Regions from separate parts of the Solibacillus sp. FSL R5-0449 genome, predicted to be linked through region 1. Evidence: riboswitches for the same ligand, from Rfam matches in the RefSeq annotation. Region 1 holds a riboswitch; each other region holds the start of a gene.

Region 1 (5,459 bases):
TCAGCAGCTGGAGGAAGAGGCAACAACGATTAAATCCCAAATGGATACAATCAACGAAAAAATCGATCCGTCGATAACGCTGAATCATACAACAGATGAGCTGGAAGAACTGCTCGCAACAAATGAACTGGATCAGATGAAAACCGAAACACAGCGCCAAAACCGTGAAAAAGTGGAGCTTCAACTGAACAAAAAAGCGGAAGAGCTGGTAGTTTTAAATGAACAGATTGCCCTTGGTACTGAGACGGTTGAACAGTTAACAGTGCGCTTTAAAGGGATCAACAGCGAAGGCGTACAGCTTGAAAAACGCCGCACAGAACTTGAACAGCTGACAAAACTGAACCCTGAGCAGGCAATCATTGAAGTAAACGAAAAAATTACACTTTTTACAGAAAAGATCGAAACGCTAGAAGTGAAAATTAGTTTGCTCCCGGTAACAGCAGAACTTCAAAACGAATGGCATGGTTTATTGAAAAATGCCAATGCCCATGACTTGGACGAAATCCGCAAATTGTACGTGAAACATGCCAATGTAATCGGCACAACATGTGTTGCCTCGGCGAATAAAGAGTTTATGGACAACTACCCGACGTTTGATGTCGTCATTATTGATGAAGTTTCAAAAGCAACACCACCGGAACTGTTACTGCCGATGTTAAAAGGCGCAAAAATTATTTTAGTTGGGGACCATCACCAGCTGCCGCCGCTTGTAGGCGATGCGACATTTGAAGAAACATTGGAGCAAGTTGTGAAGGAAAGTACAACATTTGAAGAAAAACGGGAGCTTGAAAAATTACTCGAAGAATCACTATTTGAGCGTTTATATAACAATTTGCCGTCGCAAAACAAAACGATGCTTGCCCTTCAGTATCGTATGCATAAAAATATTATGTCAACTATTACACCGTTTTATGAAAATGAATCCGAACAGCTGCAATGTGGGTTAGAGGATTCGGATGCTGTACGAGATCATTTCCTTGAAACATCCAAAATTACACGAAACCATCATTTGCTATGGCTCGATATACCGAATGCCAAACCGTATTTTGAAGAGCGGATGAAAGAAGGCTCGAGTTTATTCAATTTAGCTGAGCTGGAACAGATTAAACAGCAGCTGCTCGAATTAAATGCCGCAACGGAGCAGGCAAAGGCACAAGGTCTGATTCCACAAGACGCATTAAAATCGGTTGGCGTTATTTCATTCTACGCGGAGCAGGTAAAGCGCATTAATCGTTTGATCGAGCAGGAGATCAGTGTACCGCATTTACACATCCGTACTGGATCGGTCGATAAATTCCAGGGGATGGAGATGGATGTCATTATTGTCAGCATGGTGCGGAATCATGACAATGAGCGCGGAGAAATTGGCTTTGCGAAAGATTACCGACGTCTCAATGTTGCCTTATCCCGCGCCCGGGAACTGCTCATTATGGTCGGCAGTACCGAAATGTTTACGAAGCGTCCAAAGAGCGCGAAAACAAGGGATATGTATGCCCATGTCTTAACGACCGTAAAAGAACAGGACGGCTATTTTGCTGTGTAGAAACAGGGGGATTGGATTGAATGGATTTACAAGGAACAGTTTTACAGCTGCAGAAAGAACTCAGCCAAAACCCATCCATTGAAATTAAAAAGCAAATGCAATATGCCATTCCGATTCATACATTGGAAGTGAAATATCATCCCGTGATGCGCAATGCCATGGATATTTTAATGAAGATGATGCTCATTTCCTTTGAAAAGGCAAAACTGAAAAATGTGGAGCTCTTAGCCGAAATTTTATTGGTGGAACCGTTATTTATTCATGATTTGACGAATAAAATGTTACGACTCGGCATGATAGTGAAAGAACAGGAATTTGCGCTTACTGCTAAAGGGAAAGCACAGCTGGAATCGGGCATTTTTGAAGAGGAACTAGAAGAAACAAGTTACTTCATTCAATACAGTCCGATTCATGAACGGCCATTGGAGGGGGACCTGGAAGAATTCGCGGATTTGGAAGAGTTTCCGGAGCCTTTCCCGACAATGGATACAGAAGAAATTGAAGCGATTGAAGAAACATTGCTCGTTGATTTCATTCAACAGCAGCTTTCCGAACAACCGGTGGCGGAAGACGAAGTTCCGCACTATATAACGAGTGTTGTGTCGACGGAATCAATCCAGATTAATGATATACCGGTCCTATGTTTTTTATTGTTCGATCAAAAGGAAAACAGACATTTTGTACGTGTATACAATACGTTGACACGTGTATGGGATGAGCGGCTGGAAACCATCTTATTCAATATAGAAAAAGAACAGCTTCAGGATGAGTAAAATAATATTTTTTGAATTATTGCAAAACTATAAAGTACATGATACACTAATGACAATTTAATAGTCTTATCAAGAGAAGCGGAGGGACTTGGCCTTATGATGCTTCAGCAACCTCTAGTGTTACTAGAAAGGTGCTACTTCCAGCAAGGTGTTGACCTTGGCAGATAAGAACGGGTAAAAGCCCCTCTCAATTCTGTTTTGCTGGAGTGAGAGGGGCTTTTTATGTTGTTCTGGAACGGTTCGTTTCGCTCGTAAAACAATGCAATGCCTGAACACGACTGATTATTAAAAGTATTTTGAAATAGTTTATGAGGGGGAAAGTGAAATGCCGATTAATATTCCGAAACATTTACCGGCGGGTGAGCTGCTTAGAAAAGAGAAGATTTTCGTCATGGAGGAGGACCGTGCGAAAACGCAGCAAATTCGACCGCTAAATATTTTAGTGTTTAATTTAATGCCTGAAAAAGAGAAAACCGAGCTGCAGTTGCTACGCTTGCTCGGGAATACACCATTACAGGTAGATGTCACATTTTTAAATACAGCTACATACGAATCAAAAAATGTTTCCAAATCGCATTTAGATACATTTTACCGAACATTTGACCAAGTGAAGCACCGTCGTTTTGATGGTCTTATTATTACGGGTGCGCCAGTAGAGAAAATGGATTTTGAAGATGTCGGCTACTGGAACGAAATTACGCATGTGATGGACTGGGCAAATGAACATGTTACTTCAATCATGTATATATGTTGGGGTGCACAGGCTGCCCTGTACCACCATTTTGGCATTGGTAAATTCGAATTGCCGAAGAAATGCTCCGGTGTATATTCCCATGTGATTACGGATTTAACAGTAGATCTAGTACGTGGATTCAGTGACGAGTATGTTGCACCGCATTCACGCCATACATCGGTTTCGATTGATGAAGTACGAGCACATCCCGACTTGCGTTTACTCAGCTATTCGGATGATGCAGGGGTGTTTATCGTTCAATCGAAAAACAATAAACATATTATGATTACAGGGCATCTGGAATATGATGCAACGACATTATCGGATGAGTATTTCCGCGATATCGAGAAAGATCCGGACAATACGGATATTCCGGTCAACTATTTTCCGAATAACGATCCGCTGCAGGCACCGAAAAATGTTTGGCGTGCCCATTCGCATCTATTGTTCTACAACTGGCTGAACTACTACGTATACCAAGAAACACCGTACGAATGGCATTATGTTGATGAGAATATTGAATATCATATTTAGTGTGTATAAAATGAAACAAACCAGCAAGAGGTGGACTCCTGCTGGTTCGTTTTATTTAATCGCGACCCAGGCACGTTCGCGTTCGATTTGCAAACTGATTTCACGCCCGAAGAAATCGCTTAATAATTCATCTGTTAAAACCGTTTCCCGTGCATTGGCTTCGATATTTTTTCCGTCTTTCATTAAAAGCACATGGCTAAAGCAAGGCAGAATTTCCTCTACATGGTGAGTCACATAGATGAGGGTAGGGCCGTTTTCAGCTTGTGCAATCTGTTCAATCGTCTGCAGTAAGTTTTCCCGTTCGATTAAGTCCAGCCCGCCACACGGTTCATCCAATATGAGAATTTCGGGATCTGCCATAATGGCCCTTGCGATTTGAACACGCTGCCGTTCACCTTGTGACAAATGCTCGAATGATTTATTTGCTAAATGGTCACAGTGAAAATGCTTCATAATGGAAACCGCATGATCAATTTCTTCATCTGTCACTTCATCGAATAGTCGAAGGGCACCGAATTTTCCGCTGAGCACGATTTCAATCGCATTATCCTGCCAGTTGAAATTATCGATCATCGCGTTGCTTACCCAGCCGATCCGCGTCCGCATCTTCGGTATATAGGTCTTGCCATATGTTTCGCCCAATACTTGGACGCTTCCTTCATTTGGCCATATATAGCCGTTAATGACTTTCAACAACGTCGTTTTACCTGAGCCGTTCAACCCTAAAATGGCCCAATGCTGTCCCTTTTGGACATGCCAGCTTAAATCGTTTAAAATCTTTTTGTCATTGCGATATAAATGGATATTTTCAATATGTATCATTTTAAAAACACCTCCACTTATTACTATGCACTTTTTTCCATTGTTACGAAAGTATTTTTTTGAAAATTGTAACAATTCAAATGTAAAAAAAGAAAGCAAACGCATAATGCTTGCTCTCTACCTATTTTTATATAACGACACTTTCTACACCTGCTGCGCGGTGGAACAGCTTTCCGTTCCATTTGAGCGCCCATTGTACGACAGGCCCTAAGCCGAACGCCATAAATACCGTACCGACTCCGACTGGTCCGCCCAATATAAAACCTATTATAGCAACCGTTACTTCCATTGTTGTACGTGCACGGTTGACACTCCAGCCAAGACGGTGAACCAACAACAGCATTAACGTGTCACGAGGCCCTACACCAAGGTTAGCCACCATATACATGCCGCAGCCGAAGCCCAGCAGGATAACGCCAACAACAAATGCCAATGTTTGTTCAAACAGTGTATTCGCATCCGGTAATACAATCATAAATATATCAATAAAAATACCTGTCAGGAACATGTCCAAATACGTTCCGACTTTCGGCAATCTTTTCGTGAAAAACGTATCAACAGCCAGAATGAGCAAGCCTAAAATGATAGACCATGTACCGACCGTTAAGCCCAAGTTTTTTTGTAGTCCGATATGAAGGACATCCCATGACCCAACGCCAAGTATTTGTCCTTTGATCGTTAATGTCACGCCTAATGATAAAACAATGATGCCTGCAATAAAAAATACGCAGCGCCAATAAAATTCCTGTTTCGCTTTCACATATAATCCCTCATCAATCTTCGATATAATCCTTACTCATTATAACGATTGAATCGGCAAAAACGGATTTACTAAAATTTCGAAACATTTGAACTTTTCGACGGCGAATTGTTCGTATTAGAGAGCGATAAAAAGGTGTTTATTTTTCATAGGAATAAGTTAATTCATCGGATGAATCGGCGACATCTACAACTAAATGATGTTCGTTGAAAAACCACTCATCGGACTTTTCAATATAAAAATGAATATCTTCCACAACGGTTTCAATGCCTATTTCATGCGGCTGCTCCCGCG
Region 2 (5,459 bases), 1.3 Mb from region 1:
GTTACGGAACGAGATTTTCCGCATGGCCAAAACCGCCAGCAGCAACACCCCGCCGCCAATACCAGACCTTACACCCGCTACCGCAAAGGAGGAAACCCCTTCCGATAAAAAAGTTTGCGTTGTCCCGACCGTCCCCCATAGCATTGCGGCCAGCAGCACAAACAGATACGGTAAAATATTCACGTCCCACACCTCATTAAATTATATTAATTATGCTATCATACGTTGTAAGTCTATTCGAGATGAAGTTTTATTAAAATCGTTTTATAATAAGGTTAACTAAAACTAAAAAGGAGGCATCATGATGTATAAAACGGTAGAACAAACTGCAGCAGATATAGGCATGCCTGAACATCAGGTTTTACAGTACATTTATGCCGGTCGCATTAAAGCAGTGCATGATGGTGAACACTTTTTAATTAATAGTGCGCAATTTGAAACATACCATCAGCAACTCGAACGAATCAAAGAAGAGATCGAGATCTGGAGGAATACACCAATTCCAGAAGATGTCGATATAAAAGATGAAGACTAAGAACAAAATTGTTAAAGCGCCCGTTTAACTCCGTCAGTCATTGGAGTGCCCGACGCAAAGTAAACAGAAAAGAAGCGAATTCGTTCATCGAGTTCGCTTCTTTTTTAATCTCTTCTTATTATATAGTTACTGTAAACCCCGCGCGTTTACCGATAATTTCAGCGTAATCCTCTACCATTACACTTGCAGTCGGATACATTCCCGCTCCCGGGCCAATTACAGATAATGTTCCGATGTAGTTTGTCTCCATCGTTACAGCATTGAACACATCGTCCACAGGATAAAGCGGATGTTCATTGTTCACCAATAGTGGTGCCACTTTTGCCTGAATCGTACCATCTTCGAGTTTTTCCACTTCCGCCACATGACGATAACGCAATCCTTGTGCTGTTGCTTCCGCTACTTGCTCCGGTGAGATTGTATCAATGCCGATTACTTCCACATCCGCCCAATTTGGCTGTTCTCCAAATGCAAGGCTCGATAAAATCATCAGCTTTTTGAATGCGTCCTGCCCCGATACATCGTTAAATGGATCCGCTTCTGCATAGCCTAATTCCTGCGCTTCTTTTAATGCCTGTTCAAAGCTCCAGCCTTCCGCACGCATCTTCGTCAAAATATAGTTCGTTGTTCCATTTAAAATTCCTTGAACACAGCTTACTTCATTGACTAGAAGAATGTTTTTCATTGTTTTGATAATCGGCACACCGCCTGCTACTGTCGCCTCGTATCCTACAAACACACCATTTACTTTCGCCAATGCTTCGAGCTCCTCGCCCCGTTTCGCAAGCATTACTTTATTTGCTGTAATGACATGGCATTTCGCCTCAACAGCGCGCTTTAAATAAGTAAATGCAGGTTCTTCATTTACAATCGCTTCAAAAACAACTTGCAGATTATTTTCTGCCAGTACGTCATCCATTGATTCCGTCATTAAATGCTTTGTCCCCGGTACACGCTCACGGCTTGCATCGGTAACTAAAATCTTCGCGACCTCCAGTTCAACACCTAGCTTTTCGCGAAGCTCCTGCCTCTTCTCATTTAAAATATGGTAAATTCCCTGACCTACTGTGCCAAATCCTAAGATCGCTGCCTTGATTGTTGCCATTGCCTTTCTCCTCCAAATTCTTAACACGCATATATTAACGAATAATTCAAAAAATTTATCTTAAAGCAAATTCTATCTTATATAATACATGAAAACAAGGGAAATCTCGCCTAGAAGGACATTTGTTTACTGTAAACGGTCAATATTCATCCAAATTTTATTTTTTAAGAGCTATTTTAGGGTGGAGGGCGTAAAGATTTCCAGTCATTTCTTGTAGTTGAGGCTATGTAGTGAGGGCGTTTTGTTATTTTCTAATATATTCGGAAATCATCTAATATATTTTAAAATGTTCTAATAAAATTGCGATCTTCTAATATATCCGGCCAATGTTCTAATATGGATGCAAAACATGCTAATATCCGAGCTCAATGTGCTAATATCACTCACACTTCTTCTAATATCCCACTCCATTGTTCTAATAAAACCGGCATACCGGTTTTTGCATCCATTTTTCGGCTAAAAAAGCACGTACCCAAACCACGATTCCCCTCAAATTCTAATAACATCGCCATTTCTTCTAATATTCCCAAAACTTCTTCTAATAACCTTCTTAATTCTTCCAATAAAACCCATACATCACATCACCCGCAAAAATCTTCAAAATAAAAAACACTAGCAAGGGGGCTCGCTAGTGTTCCGAAATTATTTTATACTGCCACGTTTATATCATTAAAAGCCCGTAAACGATAGGCAGTTAAAATTTTGGTCATGACGATTTCCTCTTTTGCCGAGTAGTCAGGAACCGCGTATGGGCGCTCCACTAACTGAAATTCCCCGTACTTTAAAAACCATTCTCTTGCTGGCGATAAAATATGGGCTGTACCATGAATTTTGTATGCTTCGGCTACTTCTTTTACAACATAACCTTCTGTGGAAAGATCGTGAGCTTGTTCTGAGAAAGCATTGTGTCCAAAAACATGCTGCCACATCGTATTCACATCGGCCAAAATTTGCTGGATAGCGCAAGCGTTCACAAATTCCTTTACGTCATTAAGTTCATAAATAATATAGGCTGCAATGTTTTGTGCACTGTATACTTTCCCCATGTTGAACAACTCCTTTTCTTCCAATGATGCTGCAACATCATTTTAAATTTTTCTGGTTGGTATTTTATTATCCCCATTGTATTACTAGGTTTTATATTTGTCAATAAAACTTATAAAAATAGTAGGGATTAATTTTCTAAAAATTGCTTAACTTCTCGAATGGGAGAAGCTAAGCCTTTCATCACATTTATACGTTTGTTTCTACGCCTACTTCAGCCGCAACTTTTGCTAGTGCCTGTTCTAAATCAGCGATAATATCTTCTGCTGCTTCTAACCCGATCGATAAGCGAATGAGCTCTTCCGATACGCCGGCAGTTTTTAATTCTTCAGCAGATAACTGTTGATGTGTTGTGCTCGCAGGGTGGATGATCAATGAACGGGCATCCCCAACGTTCGCTACATGAGAGAACAGTTCCACGTTATCGATTACTTGGCGGCCTGCTTCACGCCCACCTTTAATACCGAATGTAATGATCGATCCGAAGCCATTTTTCAAATACTTCTTCGCTAGATCATGTGTCGCAAAATCTTCAAAGCCGTTGTAATTTACGTATTCCACAAATGGGTGGTTTCTTAAATACTCGGCTACTTTTTGTGTATTTTCATTGTGTCGGACAATACGCAAATGAAGCGTTTCAAGTCCTTGCAGGAAGTTAAATGCCGCGTCAGCAGATAATGTTGGACCAAAATCACGCAATAGTTGAACACGAAGCTTTGTCGCAAATGCAGCGCCTGCTGTGTCAATTCCGTAGCGTAGACCATGGTAGGAAGTATCCGGTTCTGTAAATCCTGGATGTCTTCCTTGCGTCCAATCAAACTTCCCTGCATCAACAACAATCCCGCCGATCGTCGTTCCATGACCGCCAATCCACTTTGTTGCAGAATGAATGACAACATCCGCGCCGAATTCGATCGGATTACTTCCGTATGGGGAAGCAAATGTGCTGTCGATTAATAAAGGAAGACCATTGTCATGAGCAATGTTTGCTACCGCTTCAATATCCAGTACTTTTAAGCTTGGATTTCCGATAATTTCAGCGAAGATTGCCTTCGTTTTATCCGTGATTGCCGCCTGGAAGTTTGCAGGATCTGATTCATCCACAAATTTTACTGTAATGCCGTAGCGAGGCAATGTAGTTGCGAATAAATTGTAAGTCCCGCCGTAAAGAGAGCCTGCCGCAACAATTTCATCCCCTGCACCGGCTACGTTTAAAATAGAAAATGCTACTGCTGCTGCGCCAGATGAAAGCCCTACTGCAGCTGTACCCCCTTCTAATAAAGCAACCCGTTCTTCAAATGCCCCGACTGTCGGGTTCATAATACGGGAATAAATATTGCCTGTCTCCTGTAATGCAAATAGACGTTGCGCATGAGCAGTGTCGTTAAATGCATAAGCCGTTGTACGGTAAACCGGAACAGCGATTGCTCCTGTTTCAGGATCTGGTTTTTGACCCCCGTGTAATAATAATGTTTCTGGTCTTAAATTTGTCATTTTATTACCCCCAAAAATTTAATCGATGGTGAAATCGGTGTTTTTTGAGGAGGATTTTTTAAATGAAAAAAACCCTCTTCAGTTAAGAAGAGGGTTGCGCATGAGCAAGTTTGCCTCCTCTTATCTTTCAAAATGATTGTCCATTTTGTAGGATTTAGCACCTTAGTCAGTTCATCACTTACTGGTTGCCGGGCATCTCAGGGCCTATTCCCTCCGCCGCTCTTGATAAGAGTTATGTGATTTGTGTTCCATCGTTGTGTCTCAGTATAAAACATACTAATCCGATATGTCAATACAAAAAATTTAAAATTTTCAGATTTAATTCTGATTGCTCTTATCTGTATTTAACGATATGCAAAAATTCCCTCACTAAGAATTGAACAGACGCTAATAATCGACTTCAAGTAAAATATTGACTAAAATAAGCATGAAGGATACACCATTAAGTTTTATTACATAAAAGGGAGATGTTCACGTGAATACAAAAGAATTATTACGCAGTCATACATCTGTTCGTAAATATACAGGTGAGGAAATTTCAAAAGAAACGGTCATCGATTTAATCGAAACGGCACAAATGGCAGCAAGTTCGCATTTTGTCCAGGCATACAGTGTCATTTGGGTAACGGATGAAGAAAAGAAAAAGAAGCTTGGGGAACTGTCTAAAAACGAATTCCAGTTCAAAACAGCAGGTGCCTCTTTCTTGTTTTGTGTAGATTTCAAACGTTTGCAAGTAGCGGGTCAAAAGCATGGGGTTGATATTTCTGCTGACTCTGCTGAAAATGTTCTTGTAGGGGTAGCAGATGTTGCGTTATTTGCCCAAAACTTCGTTATTGCAGCTGAATCAATGGGTTATGGCATTTGCTATATCGGTGGTGCCCGTACTAATCCTAAAGAAATCAGCGAGCTTTTCAATTTACCGGAATACGTTTTCCCGTTGTTTGCGATGACAATCGGTACACCGACAAAACGTAACGAAACAAAGCCGCGTTTACCGGTAGCTGCGGTGTTGCATGAAAACGGTTATGACGTTGATAAGTATGAAACACTTCTGGATGAGTACGATGGAATTATGGAAGACTATTACAGCAGCCGTTCTTCAAATCAGAAGACTGCGACATGGACGAAACAAATGGCTGATTACTTAGTTCAGCAAAACCGTCCGCATATGAAAGACTTCCTTGCTTCACGAGGCTTTACTTGGAAGTAATCCAATTAAAAAGGAGTATGCCTCAAAATGGCATACTCCTTTTGTTTATTTCAACCCTTCAATCTGCAATG
Region 3 (5,459 bases), 870 kb from region 1:
CCACCGATGATGTTCATATGCGCTATGAAGAATAACGACTACGGCTTTTGGTTGTTGCTCTGTTTCCCATTTCCACATGGCCATACTCCTTACATATAAATTATTTTAATGTCATAAACACGTGACCTTTAATAAGGGTCAGTATTGTTAACCTATATCATAAAAATACGATGTTACACCTTTTTTCACAAGGCCTCATTATATTACTATTTATTTGTTTAATTATAATACATTCCATTCTAAAAGAAATGTTAATTGAAAAATCTTCATGTTTTGTTACGATATCTATAGATTTATCTACAATTTTATAGAAGAAATGAGGAATTGAAAATGATTTACCCTTATAAGGATAAAGAACCGACGATCCATCCTTCCGCATTTATTGCCGACTATGCCACAGTTACCGGTGACGTAACAATCGGAGCCGAAACTTCAATCTGGTTTAACACGGTCATCCGCGGCGATGTCAACAAAACAATAATCGGAGAGCGTGTCAGTATACAGGATTTGAGCTGCCTTCACCAAAGCCCTGCTTATCCTCTCATTATTGAAGATGAAGTAACTATAGGTCATCAAGTTACATTACATAGCTGTACAATTAAGAAACGTGCTTTAGTTGGTATGGGTTCCATCATATTGGACGGTGCCGTTATTGGCGAAGGAGCATTTATCGGTGCCGGCAGTCTTGTTCCGCCGGGAAAAGTGATTCCTCCTAATTGTTTGGCGATGGGTCGTCCAGCAAAAGTCGTACGTGAAGTAACGGCAGAAGACCGCGCTGATATGGACCGGATTATTTCCGAATATGTGGCGAAGGGTCAATACTATAAATCACTTCAGAAATAATTTTACACTCATATATTATTTTTCGGAATCTCTACCTATTATATAGGAAATTTAAAAGAAATTATAAAAAAGGAGCACTCCACCTAACTGGATGCTCCTTTATATTTTATTAAATTCCTGCTTTTGCTTTCAGTTCAGCTGCTTTATCCGTATTTTCCCATGGCACATTTAAATCTGTACGACCGAAATGTCCGTAAGCTGCTGTTTGCTTATAGATCGGGCGACGTAAATCAAGCATTTTAATAATGCCTGCAGGACGTAAATCAAAGAGCTCACGAACCCAGTTTACGATTTCTGATTCCGCCACTTTACCTGTACCGAATGTGTCAACTGCGATTGACACTGGTTGTGCAACACCGATTGCATACGCCAATTGTACTTCAGCACGGTCAGCTAAGCCAGCCGCTACAATGTTTTTAGCAACATAGCGTGCTGCATATGCTGCAGAACGGTCAACTTTTGTTGCATCCTTACCTGAGAATGCACCGCCGCCGTGACGTGCATAACCGCCGTAAGTATCCACAATAATTTTACGACCTGTAAGACCTGCATCGCCTTTAGGTCCGCCGATTACGAAGCGACCTGTCGGGTTGATGAAGTATTTTGTAGCTTCATCCAATAAATGTGCAGGAACTACCGGTTTAATCACGTGTTCTTTAATGTCTGTTTGGATTTGTTCCAATGTTGCTTCTTCATCATGCTGTGTTGAAATAACGATCGTATCCACACGAACAGGTTCATTGTTTTCATCATATTCGATTGTCACTTGTGTTTTACCATCCGGACGTAAATATTCCAATTCCCCTGATTTACGCACTTCTGTTAAACGACGCGCTAATTTGTGAGCTAAAGAAATAGGCATCGGCATAAGTTCCGGTGTTTCGTTACATGCATAACCGAACATTAAACCTTGGTCACCTGCACCAATTGCTTCAAGTTCATCTTCCGTCATTGAACCTTCACGTGCTTCCAATGCCTGATCAACACCTTGTGCAATGTCAGGTGATTGCTCTCCTACTGCTACTAATACTGCAAGATTTTCAGCATCAAAGCCGTACTTACCGCGTGTATAGCCGATTTCTGCCACTGTATCGCGGATAATACCCTTCATATCTACATAAGTAGACGTTGTAATTTCACCAGATACTAATACTAAGCCTGTTGTTACCGTAGTTTCACAAGCTACACGTGCATTTGGATCTGCAGCTAAAATAGCGTCTAAAATGGCATCCGAAATTTGATCACAAATTTTGTCCGGATGTCCTTCCGTTACACTTTCTGATGTAAACAGTCGACGATTTGTCATGTCATTTCCTCCTAAATCACTTTGGCAATTGTTTTTTATTGATACGGTACTCATTACCCATGTCCGTTATATTAGAGCACTTACGCATATGCGTATCCGGCCTTTTTAACGTCAAGCTATATTTGCTTTAACACGAGGGTCTGAAAGGCTGTAACTATATAATTTTCGCTCAGTACGAAATTGTAAAACAGAATAAAAAAAATCCTTTCGCTCATAGCCGTGTTCATCACACGTGAGGAAAGGATATTACGTTTCGTTACCTTTCACTCTTATCGTTCAAGGGAAATTTTGCCCTTGCATCAGGTTGGCACCAACACGTATAAAATATACGCAGGTTGCCGGGTTTCATAGGGCCTGCCCCTCCACCAGCTCGGGATAAGAGTATCCGTTCAATTAAACATATTACGCAAAAAATCAATGACTGTCAACAAATTTTGACTTTTTTCGATATGTCAAAATTTACGAAAAAATAATTTGCAATTAGTATAGATTATTTCACTTAATGTGTTATACTATTTTTGAATTAGGAATCAACTCCCCTCTATAAGGGAATACTATAAAAAAGGATGGTATTTAATAGATGAATTCGGTAGAAATTGCTAACGAGCTGAAAGAACTTTTAAACGGGGAAAACATCAAAACTCAATTATCTGTTCCACAATTGATTGAAAAAGCGACATCACGCGGAGAAGCAACGCTAACTGTTGAGGGTGCTTTACGCGCTGAAACAGGCAAATATACTGGCCGCTCTCCTAAAGATAAATATATAGTAGAAGAAGAAATCTCAAAAGACAAAATCGATTGGGGTAAAGTCAACCGTCCGATCTCAGCAGAAGTATTTGATAAACTTTATGTAAAAGTTTTAAATTACTTAAAAGAACGCGACGAGTTATATGTATTCAACGGTTTTGCCGGTGCAGACAAAGATTCTCAATTATCTATTAAAGTAATTAATGAATATGCTTGGCATAACCTATTCTGTCATCAATTATTCATCCGCCCAACAGCAGACGAATTGGCTAAACACGTTGCCGAGTTTACAATCGTATCTGCGCCAAACTTCAAAGCAGATCCGGAAGTAGACGGTACTGGATCGGAAACATTTATTATAACATCTATCGAAAAGAAAATCATCTTAATCGGCGGAACTGAGTACGCAGGTGAAATGAAGAAGTCAATCTTCGGTATTATGAACTACTTATTACCTGAACAAGGTATTTTCCCAATGCACTGCTCTGCCAACGTTGGCGAAGAAGGCGATGTAGCATTATTCTTCGGTTTATCTGGTACAGGGAAAACTACGTTATCAGCTGACAAAGACCGCAAATTAATCGGTGATGATGAGCACGGCTGGTCTGACAACGGTGTATTCAACATTGAAGGTGGTTGCTACGCAAAAACAATCAACCTATCTGCTGAAAATGAGCCGGAAATCTACAATGCGATCCGCTTTGGTTCAGTATTGGAAAACGTGGCAGTAGACCCTGAATCACGCGAATGCGACTATGCAGACGGTTCTTTAACAGAAAACACACGTGTTGCTTACCCAATCGACTTTATCGACAATATTGTATTGCCATCAGTAGCAGGTCATCCGAATACAATCGTCTTCTTAACAGCCGATGCATTCGGTGTATTACCTCCTATCTCTAAATTAACGAAAGAGCAGGCAATGTATCACTTCCTAAGCGGTTTCACTTCTAAACTTGCCGGAACAGAGCGCGGTGTAACAGAGCCGGAACCAGTATTCTCTACATGCTTCGGTTCTCCATTCCTACCGCTTGCCGCTACAGTTTATGCTGAGCAATTAGGTAAGAAAATTGATGAGCACGGTTCACAAGTATTCTTAGTAAACACTGGTTGGACTGGTGGCGAATACGGTGTAGGTAGCCGTATGAAGCTTTCATATACACGTAAAATGGTTCGCGCTGCAATCGAAGGGAAATTAAACAATGTTGACACTACAAAAGATGCTGTCTTCGGATTAAACATCCCTGTAGAAATTGAAGGTGTACCAACAAACGTATTAAATCCTCGTGATGCATGGGCAGACAAAGTGGCATACGACAAAAAAGCTTCTGAACTTGCTGAACTGTTCAAAAACAACTTCAAGAAATTCGAGAATGTTGAAGAAGAAATCATTCAAAAAGGCGGCCCATTAGTATAATTTACTAATCAGCTACGTTTATTCAATCAAAAACAGCATTTTTCTCTAAGAGAAAAATGCTGTTTTTTTGTTGTGTATTTATTGGCGTTTCATCCAGTCACACAAGTTTTTCACAGTATCACGGTTCAGGTTTGGGGGATAGTGATGCTTTAATCCGGATGAGTACCATGTCTCAACAGATTTCCCTTCCCTTTTTAAATATTGCTCCAATTTATAGGCATGCTCGATATCAACATGCTGATCTTCTGTACCGTGAATAATGAGGACGGGGGTTTGAAGTTTTTCGATTTCAAATAATGGTGTACGGTCATCATAGTTTTCCGGTACTTTATTTGGCGTACCGCCAACGATTCTTTTCAATCCGCGCCGCATATCCACACGCTCCCAATATGTTGCGGTCGCATCTGATACTCCTGCCCATGTTACGAGCGATTTAATATCTTTACGTAAAATTGCTGTCCACAATACCATTAACCCGCCGCGGGAAAAACCATATAAATTCACTTTATCCACCTGAATAAATTGCTTCAGTACTTCTATGCCGTTTACCGTATCATAACGGTCATCCCCGGCAAATTCGTCCTTCCCTTCCCCTCCGCGATTTCCGCGGTAATACGGGGCAAACACGACGAAGCCTTGCATCGCAAACTGGGCAATACGTGCAGGTCTGACCATGCCAATCGATTGAAGTCCCCCGCGCAAATATAAAAGCGCTTCATATGTACCAGAGGCTTTAGGACGCGCCAGTAATCCTTTTACACGCAATCCTTGTGACCAATACGTGATTTCATCTAATCGGATATGAGGATTTGGTGACGGGTAATTGCGTATCGAAAAAATCTTACCATTGTCGTTCATGATTTTTCACTTCCTGCAACATCTTTTTCATTCCTGCATCCCGCATATAGAAACTCAATTTTGGCTGCTGCCAAAGCTCCTCTTCTGTCAGCCATAACATGCCTTCCGTTTCATGGTCTCCTGTAAAAGGTTCGATGGCCTTTACTTTAGCAGTAAAGACCGCTTTGCAAAACGGAACCTCATCATGCACAATGTAGTAGGCAAACCACTTTACATCTTCTATGACCACATTTGCTTCTTCGTAAACCTCTCGGACAGCCGCTTCGTATAACGTCTCGCCGGGTT
Region 4 (5,459 bases), 1.6 Mb from region 1:
TCTAAATACTACATTTGCCGCTGAAGAAATGCATACAGTAGCAGGGTTTGTCGGTGCAGGAATGGGTATATCCGTAATACCGAATATTAAAGGGCTTGACCATTATAAAGTAAAACGTTTGAAGCTAGATCCGCCTTGCTATCGTTCCGTCTGTGTATCATGGGCGAAAAATCGTTATTTGCCTCCAGCAGTGTCCGAGTTTAAACAATATTTACTGGATTATTTTCAGCAAAGAGAAGAGTGAATTAAATGGAGCATAATCAATTTAAAGCCTTGCTTAATCTACATGAAATCGATCATGAGGACAAGTGGCTGAAGCAATTTGATTTGGCAATTAAAGGGGACGGGCAGGCAATCGTTAATATTGCCATGTTATTTAAAGAATATGGACAATATGACGAAATGTACGACTTGTTAGATAAGGCGAGTGAACAGCAAAACAGAGAAGCTATGTATGAACTGGGGAATTGTTATTTTGAGGAGCTTGGCGAAAAAGGAAGCGAGCAGCAGGCGTTTTCACTCTATAAAAAAGCTGCACAATTAGGCCACCCTGATGCAATGAATAATTTAGCGGATATGTATTTGAACGGTGAAGGAACAGCGGTAGACGAGCAACAGGCACTCAATTGGTTTAAGAAAGCGGCAGGATTAGGTGTCCCTGAAGCGATGTTTACCCTCGGAATGATGTATGAACAAGGATTGGGAACCGAATGTGATGAATCGCAGGCCTTTGCCTTTTATTCGCAAAGTGCCGAACAGCATGATGTCGAGGCGATGTATCGCATCGGTATGATCTATTTTTCAGGAGAACTTGGGCAACAGCAGGATTATGAAAAAGCGTTGGAATGGTTTTTAAAAGCGAGCGAACAGTTTCATGTCGATGCAACATACAATATCGCCTACTGTTATGAATACGGTTATGGAATTACTCAGGATAAAGAAAAGGCAATCCATTACTATAAAAAAGCAAGTTTACTTGGAGACTTGGAAGCGACAAAAAAAGTTGTCAGCTACTATGAGATGACGGACGCAGTTGAAGCATCCAAGTGGCGGGAAAAGCTATTAGTTCTAAATAAAGATATATATGAATAATAATATGATAGATACAGTAAAAGGTTCAATTTCCTGTCTCTCTGTCATAATTTAGACCCATTTCATGGAGAAAAATAGGTTTAAATTCCGTGAAAAATAGGAAATATATTATAAGGGGAAAGTATTAAGAAGGGGGAATTTTTATGTTTATGTTTGCAGTCCACCAATTCTCTTCTGAACACAATGAGGATAGTATTCAAAAACTACAACAAATGCTATTAGAACAGCGGGAGAATTTGACGACGCTATGTACAATCGTTGAATATTTAAAAAGTTATGTCCAAACAGGACTAGATCATAAAGATGTTGTTAAATACAAGCAAAAAATCCAAATGATGACGGATAAACAAGAAAAACGTTACAATCAAATTGATGAGCTTATCAATACTAATATTTTGGAATTGAAGAAGGGCAAAACAGCAGATAATACCGCACTTATTTATGGCAAGGAAGTTCGGAAAATTGAATCTGGTGTCCGTACCTTAAAACTGTTTGCGAGTGATGCAGTAAATATGTTAGATCTAAACAAACATTTAGAAAATCGCAGTATTGAACGTATCCGTTATTTTGATAAACGCTCTACATCTTTGGAGGCAGAAATTATTTCCCTAACAAAGCAACTATCTTATAAATAAACAAGAAGCCATCCTACCATATTTTTAAGTAGGGTGGCTTTTCTTATGAAGTTCTGAAAAATGTGATACCCAGCAGACCATATTTAATATAAAAAAGTTTATACTTATAAAAAGAGAAGCGAACGAAATAGGAGAGAATGGATATGAAAACAGTAGTAGTTGTAGGTGGCGGGATTACCGGGCTATGTACGATGCATTATTTGAAAAATAAAATGTACGAGCAAAATGTGGAAGCGCGGTTAATATTAATTGAAAAGAACGCATATTTAGGTGGGAAAATTCATTCCGAAAAGGATAAAGGTTTTATTATGGAAACGGGGGCTGACTCAATTGTAGCTCGTCATCCAGGGGTTTTGGAGCTTGTAAAGGCGCTTGATTTTGAATCAGAGCTTGTCTATAACGAAACAGGTATTTCCTACATTCATACGAATAATGAGCTTCATGCAATCCCGGCAGGCTCGACATTCGGTATTCCGATGAGTGTAGAATCACTTATGTCGAGTACGCTAATTTCTGAAGAAGGTAAAAAGAGAGCACTGCAAGATTTGGAAATTCCGAACACTACATTTACAAAAGAAAGCTCTATCGGAACGTTTTTGGAGTACTTTTTAGGGGAGGAAATTGTCCGCAAACAAATTGCCCCCGTATTAGCGGGTGTTTATTCGGGTGATTTATATCAATTGAGCCTGGCATCCACTTTGCCTTATTTAGTGGACTATAAAAATAAATACGGATCGATTATTAAAGGATTCGAAGCACATCGGGAACAATTCGAAAAAGCAGCGAATAAGAAATTTATCTCTTTCCGTTCGGGTTTATCGGCATTGATCGATCGTTTAGAGGAACAGCTGCCGGAAGTTGAATTCATGAAAAATACGGTAACAAAGCAAATCTCAAAAAAAGAAGAGCAATATGAAGTCGTGCTGGAAGATGAAACGATTTTGGCCGATGTTGTTGTACTCGCAGTTCCAAATGAAACAGTGCGTCATGTCATACAGGATGAATTATTGGAAGAGCAGCTGAAAAAGTTCACGACTGCATCTGCTTTAACGATGTATGTGGGCTTTGATGTGCCTGATGATGTTTTACCAGCTGATGGAACAGGCTTTATCGTCTCCCATAATAGCGATTTAGTTTGCAATGCGTCGACATGGACAAGCCGTAAATGGAAACATACGTCGGCAGAGGGTAATTTACTCGTTCGCCTGTTTTATAAAAATATTAACCCGCGTTATGAAGAGTTGGCAGCCATGTCTGATGAAGAGCTGACAAAAGTAGCATTGGAAGATATTCGTCTCAGCTTAGGTGTTGAAGCGGAGCCGACGGTTGTTAATGTAACAAAGTGGATTGACCAGATGCCCCGCTATGATTTGGCGCATAATGAAGCATTATCGGAAGTTATGAAGCAACTGGAAGAGGCTTACCCGAATGTTCTATTAGCGGGATGTGCCTATTTCGGTGTAGGAATCGGTGCCTGTATTTTAAACGGTAAAAAAACGGCTGAACAGATTATTAGTCGAATTATGTAAAGAAATACTTCATTCAGCTAAAGGGTATTGACGTAATTATTAGATAACGTTATGATTCATTTAATTATTTTAAAAATTCATATTATTTTCTTATCAAGAGAAGTCGAGGGACTGGCCCGATGAAACTTCAGCAACCAACGTTAAGTCAGGTGCTAAATCCAGTGGCAAATGCCAGAAGATGAGAAGGGATTAAGTTGATCACTACTAAGCCTTCTTTTATTTAATGAAAGAAGGTTTTTTTATATCGTTAATATACTGAAAATACTGTAAATGATGGAGTGAAGGCAATGGGTTTACTTGAAGAATTACAAACGCGGGTTTTAACAGCAGACGGGGCAATCGGAACACTTCTTTATTCATATGGATTGGATTATTGTCATGAAGAAATGAATATTGCACGTCCTGATATTATAGAGAAAATTCATGGTGAATATATTGCGGCGGGTGCAGATATTATCCAAACAAATACATATGGGGCAAACCGGATAAAGCTTGCACGATATGGCTATGAAAATCGTGTCTTTGAATTTAATGAAGCTGCATTAAAAATCGCAAAGCGTGCTGCCTCCCTTGATGGACAATATGTTCTGGCGACAATTGGCGGTATTCGCGGAATCCGAAAAAGTGATGCGACATTAGACGAAATTTTAGCTGCATTCCAAGAGCAGGCTGAAGTATTACTAGCTGGAGAACCGGACGGATTTTTACTTGAAACGTATTATGATTTTGAAGAACTATCCCATTGTGTCCATCTATTACGTTCAATGACCGATTTACCGATCATTGCCCAAGTCACAATGCAGGAACCGGGTGTCCTTCAAAATTTGATGTCTTTAAATGAAGCTTTTCATGATTTGGAAAGATTAGGTGCAGATATTGTTGGGAGTAACTGCCGATTAGGTCCTTTCCATACAATCCAGGCGTTTGAAGGAGTCAATTTACCGGATAAGGCATTTTTATCGGCATACCCAAATGCATCATTACTGGATATTGAAGATGGTCGTGTTGTCTATGAGTCGGAAACCGATTATTTTGCACGTGCCGCTGTCGAACTCGTAAATCAGGGAGTCCGTTTAATTGGCGGTTGCTGCGGAACAACACCGAAGCATATTGCAGCAGTAAAAAAACGTTTGGCGAATATGGAGCCGGTCGATACAAAAGAAGCCAAACCTGGGCAAACACAATTTGTCCGTATTCCAGAACCGCGTAAGCAAGAGCCGCTTCACGAAAAAGCAAAACGTGAACGCTCTGTTATTGTGGAACTTGATACACCGCGTCATCTGGAAATTGACGGGTTTGTCGAAGGGGCAAAACAGCTGGCAAAAGCGGGCGCAGACGTCATTATGATGGCGGATAACTCACTTGCTTCACCGCGTATTAGTAATATCGCGATGGCCGCTATTTTAAAAGAGCATGGGATTCGCTCATTGCCGCATTTAACATGCCGTGACCGCAACTTAATTGGGCTTCAGTCACATTTGATGGGGCTGGATGCGCTGGAACTTCACGATATTCTTGTCATTACAGGGGACCCGACAAAAGTGGGAGATTTCCCGGGTGCGACAAGCGTCTATGATGTTTCATCAATGGAGCTTATTTCCTTAATTAAGCAGTTAAATAAGGGTGGTTCTTTTACAGGGAAATCGTTACGAAAACAGGCGAACTTCTCTGTGGCCGCTGCCTTTAATCCGAATGTCCGTGTTTTGGACCGTGCTGTTGCCCGTTTAGAGAAGAAAATCGAGCATGGTGCAGATTACTTTATTTCGCAGCCGGTCTATACGAAAGAGAAAATCGTCGAAATCTATGAGGCGACTAAACACTTGGAAACACCAATCTATATCGGAATTATGCCGTTGACGTCATCGCGCAGCGCGGAATTTTTACATCATGAAGTACCGGGAATTAAGTTATCAGATGAAGTACTTGCGCGTATGGCTGCTTGCGGGGATGACAAGGAAGCAGCGACAGCAGAAGGCATCGCGATTGCGAAAGAGCTACTCGATACGGCTTGCAAATACTTTAACGGGATTTATTTAATTACACCGTTTTTACGCTATGATATGACGCTGGAATTAATGGACTATGTAAAACTATATGATGCGCAAAGTAAAGGAGTTCAGTCGAATGTATAATCACCCAATTCATGAGCAATTACAAAAAAGAATACTTATCATCGATGGTGCCATGGGGACGATGCTTCAGG

Evidence for each region. Region 1 has a riboswitch for S-adenosylmethionine ahead of metA (homoserine O-succinyltransferase). Riboswitches for the same ligand answer to the same signal wherever they lie in the genome.
Region 2: another riboswitch for S-adenosylmethionine. It lies ahead of MKY27_RS01615 (O-acetylhomoserine aminocarboxypropyltransferase/cysteine synthase family protein); the one in region 1 lies ahead of metA (homoserine O-succinyltransferase).
Region 3: another riboswitch for S-adenosylmethionine. It lies ahead of metK (methionine adenosyltransferase); the one in region 1 lies ahead of metA (homoserine O-succinyltransferase).
Region 4: another riboswitch for S-adenosylmethionine. It lies ahead of MKY27_RS16100 (bifunctional homocysteine S-methyltransferase/methylenetetrahydrofolate reductase); the one in region 1 lies ahead of metA (homoserine O-succinyltransferase).

The regions. Positions count from the first base shown of each region.
Region 1 is NZ_CP150239.1:1,661,464-1,666,922, forward strand. Features, by position in the region: gene MKY27_RS08090 (AAA domain-containing protein) at 1-1,543, shown strand, start outside; gene MKY27_RS08095 (nucleoside-diphosphate sugar epimerase) at 1,564-2,316, shown strand; SAM riboswitch class I at 2,380-2,487, shown strand; gene metA (homoserine O-succinyltransferase) at 2,642-3,583, shown strand; gene MKY27_RS08105 (ABC transporter ATP-binding protein) at 3,635-4,405, opposite strand; gene MKY27_RS08110 (YitT family protein) at 4,533-5,165, opposite strand; gene MKY27_RS08115 (HesB/YadR/YfhF family protein) at 5,305-5,459, opposite strand, start outside.
Region 2 is NZ_CP150239.1:324,167-329,625, reverse strand. Features, by position in the region: gene MKY27_RS01640 (EamA family transporter) at 1-183, opposite strand, end outside; gene MKY27_RS01635 (DNA-binding protein) at 305-535, shown strand; gene MKY27_RS01630 (homoserine dehydrogenase) at 654-1,640, opposite strand; gene MKY27_RS01625 (hypothetical protein) at 2,024-2,203, opposite strand; gene MKY27_RS01620 (hypothetical protein) at 2,288-2,686, opposite strand; gene MKY27_RS01615 (O-acetylhomoserine aminocarboxypropyltransferase/cysteine synthase family protein) at 2,874-4,178, opposite strand; SAM riboswitch class I at 4,296-4,410, opposite strand; gene nfsA (oxygen-insensitive NADPH nitroreductase) at 4,654-5,388, shown strand; gene MKY27_RS01605 (hypothetical protein) at 5,434-5,459, opposite strand, start outside.
Region 3 is NZ_CP150239.1:2,535,278-2,540,736, forward strand. Features, by position in the region: gene MKY27_RS12585 (alpha/beta hydrolase) at 1-78, opposite strand, end outside; gene MKY27_RS12590 (gamma carbonic anhydrase family protein) at 331-843, shown strand; gene metK (methionine adenosyltransferase) at 953-2,149, opposite strand; SAM riboswitch class I at 2,416-2,531, opposite strand; gene pckA (phosphoenolpyruvate carboxykinase (ATP)) at 2,730-4,316, shown strand; gene MKY27_RS12605 (prolyl oligopeptidase family serine peptidase) at 4,395-5,174, opposite strand; gene MKY27_RS12610 (NUDIX domain-containing protein) at 5,158-5,459, opposite strand, start outside.
Region 4 is NZ_CP150239.1:3,215,756-3,221,214, reverse strand. Features, by position in the region: gene MKY27_RS16120 (LysR family transcriptional regulator) at 1-244, shown strand, start outside; gene MKY27_RS16115 (tetratricopeptide repeat protein) at 250-1,092, shown strand; gene MKY27_RS16110 (chemotaxis protein) at 1,236-1,727, shown strand; gene hemG (protoporphyrinogen oxidase) at 1,871-3,256, shown strand; SAM riboswitch class I at 3,344-3,441, shown strand; gene MKY27_RS16100 (bifunctional homocysteine S-methyltransferase/methylenetetrahydrofolate reductase) at 3,544-5,388, shown strand; gene metH (methionine synthase) at 5,381-5,459, shown strand, end outside.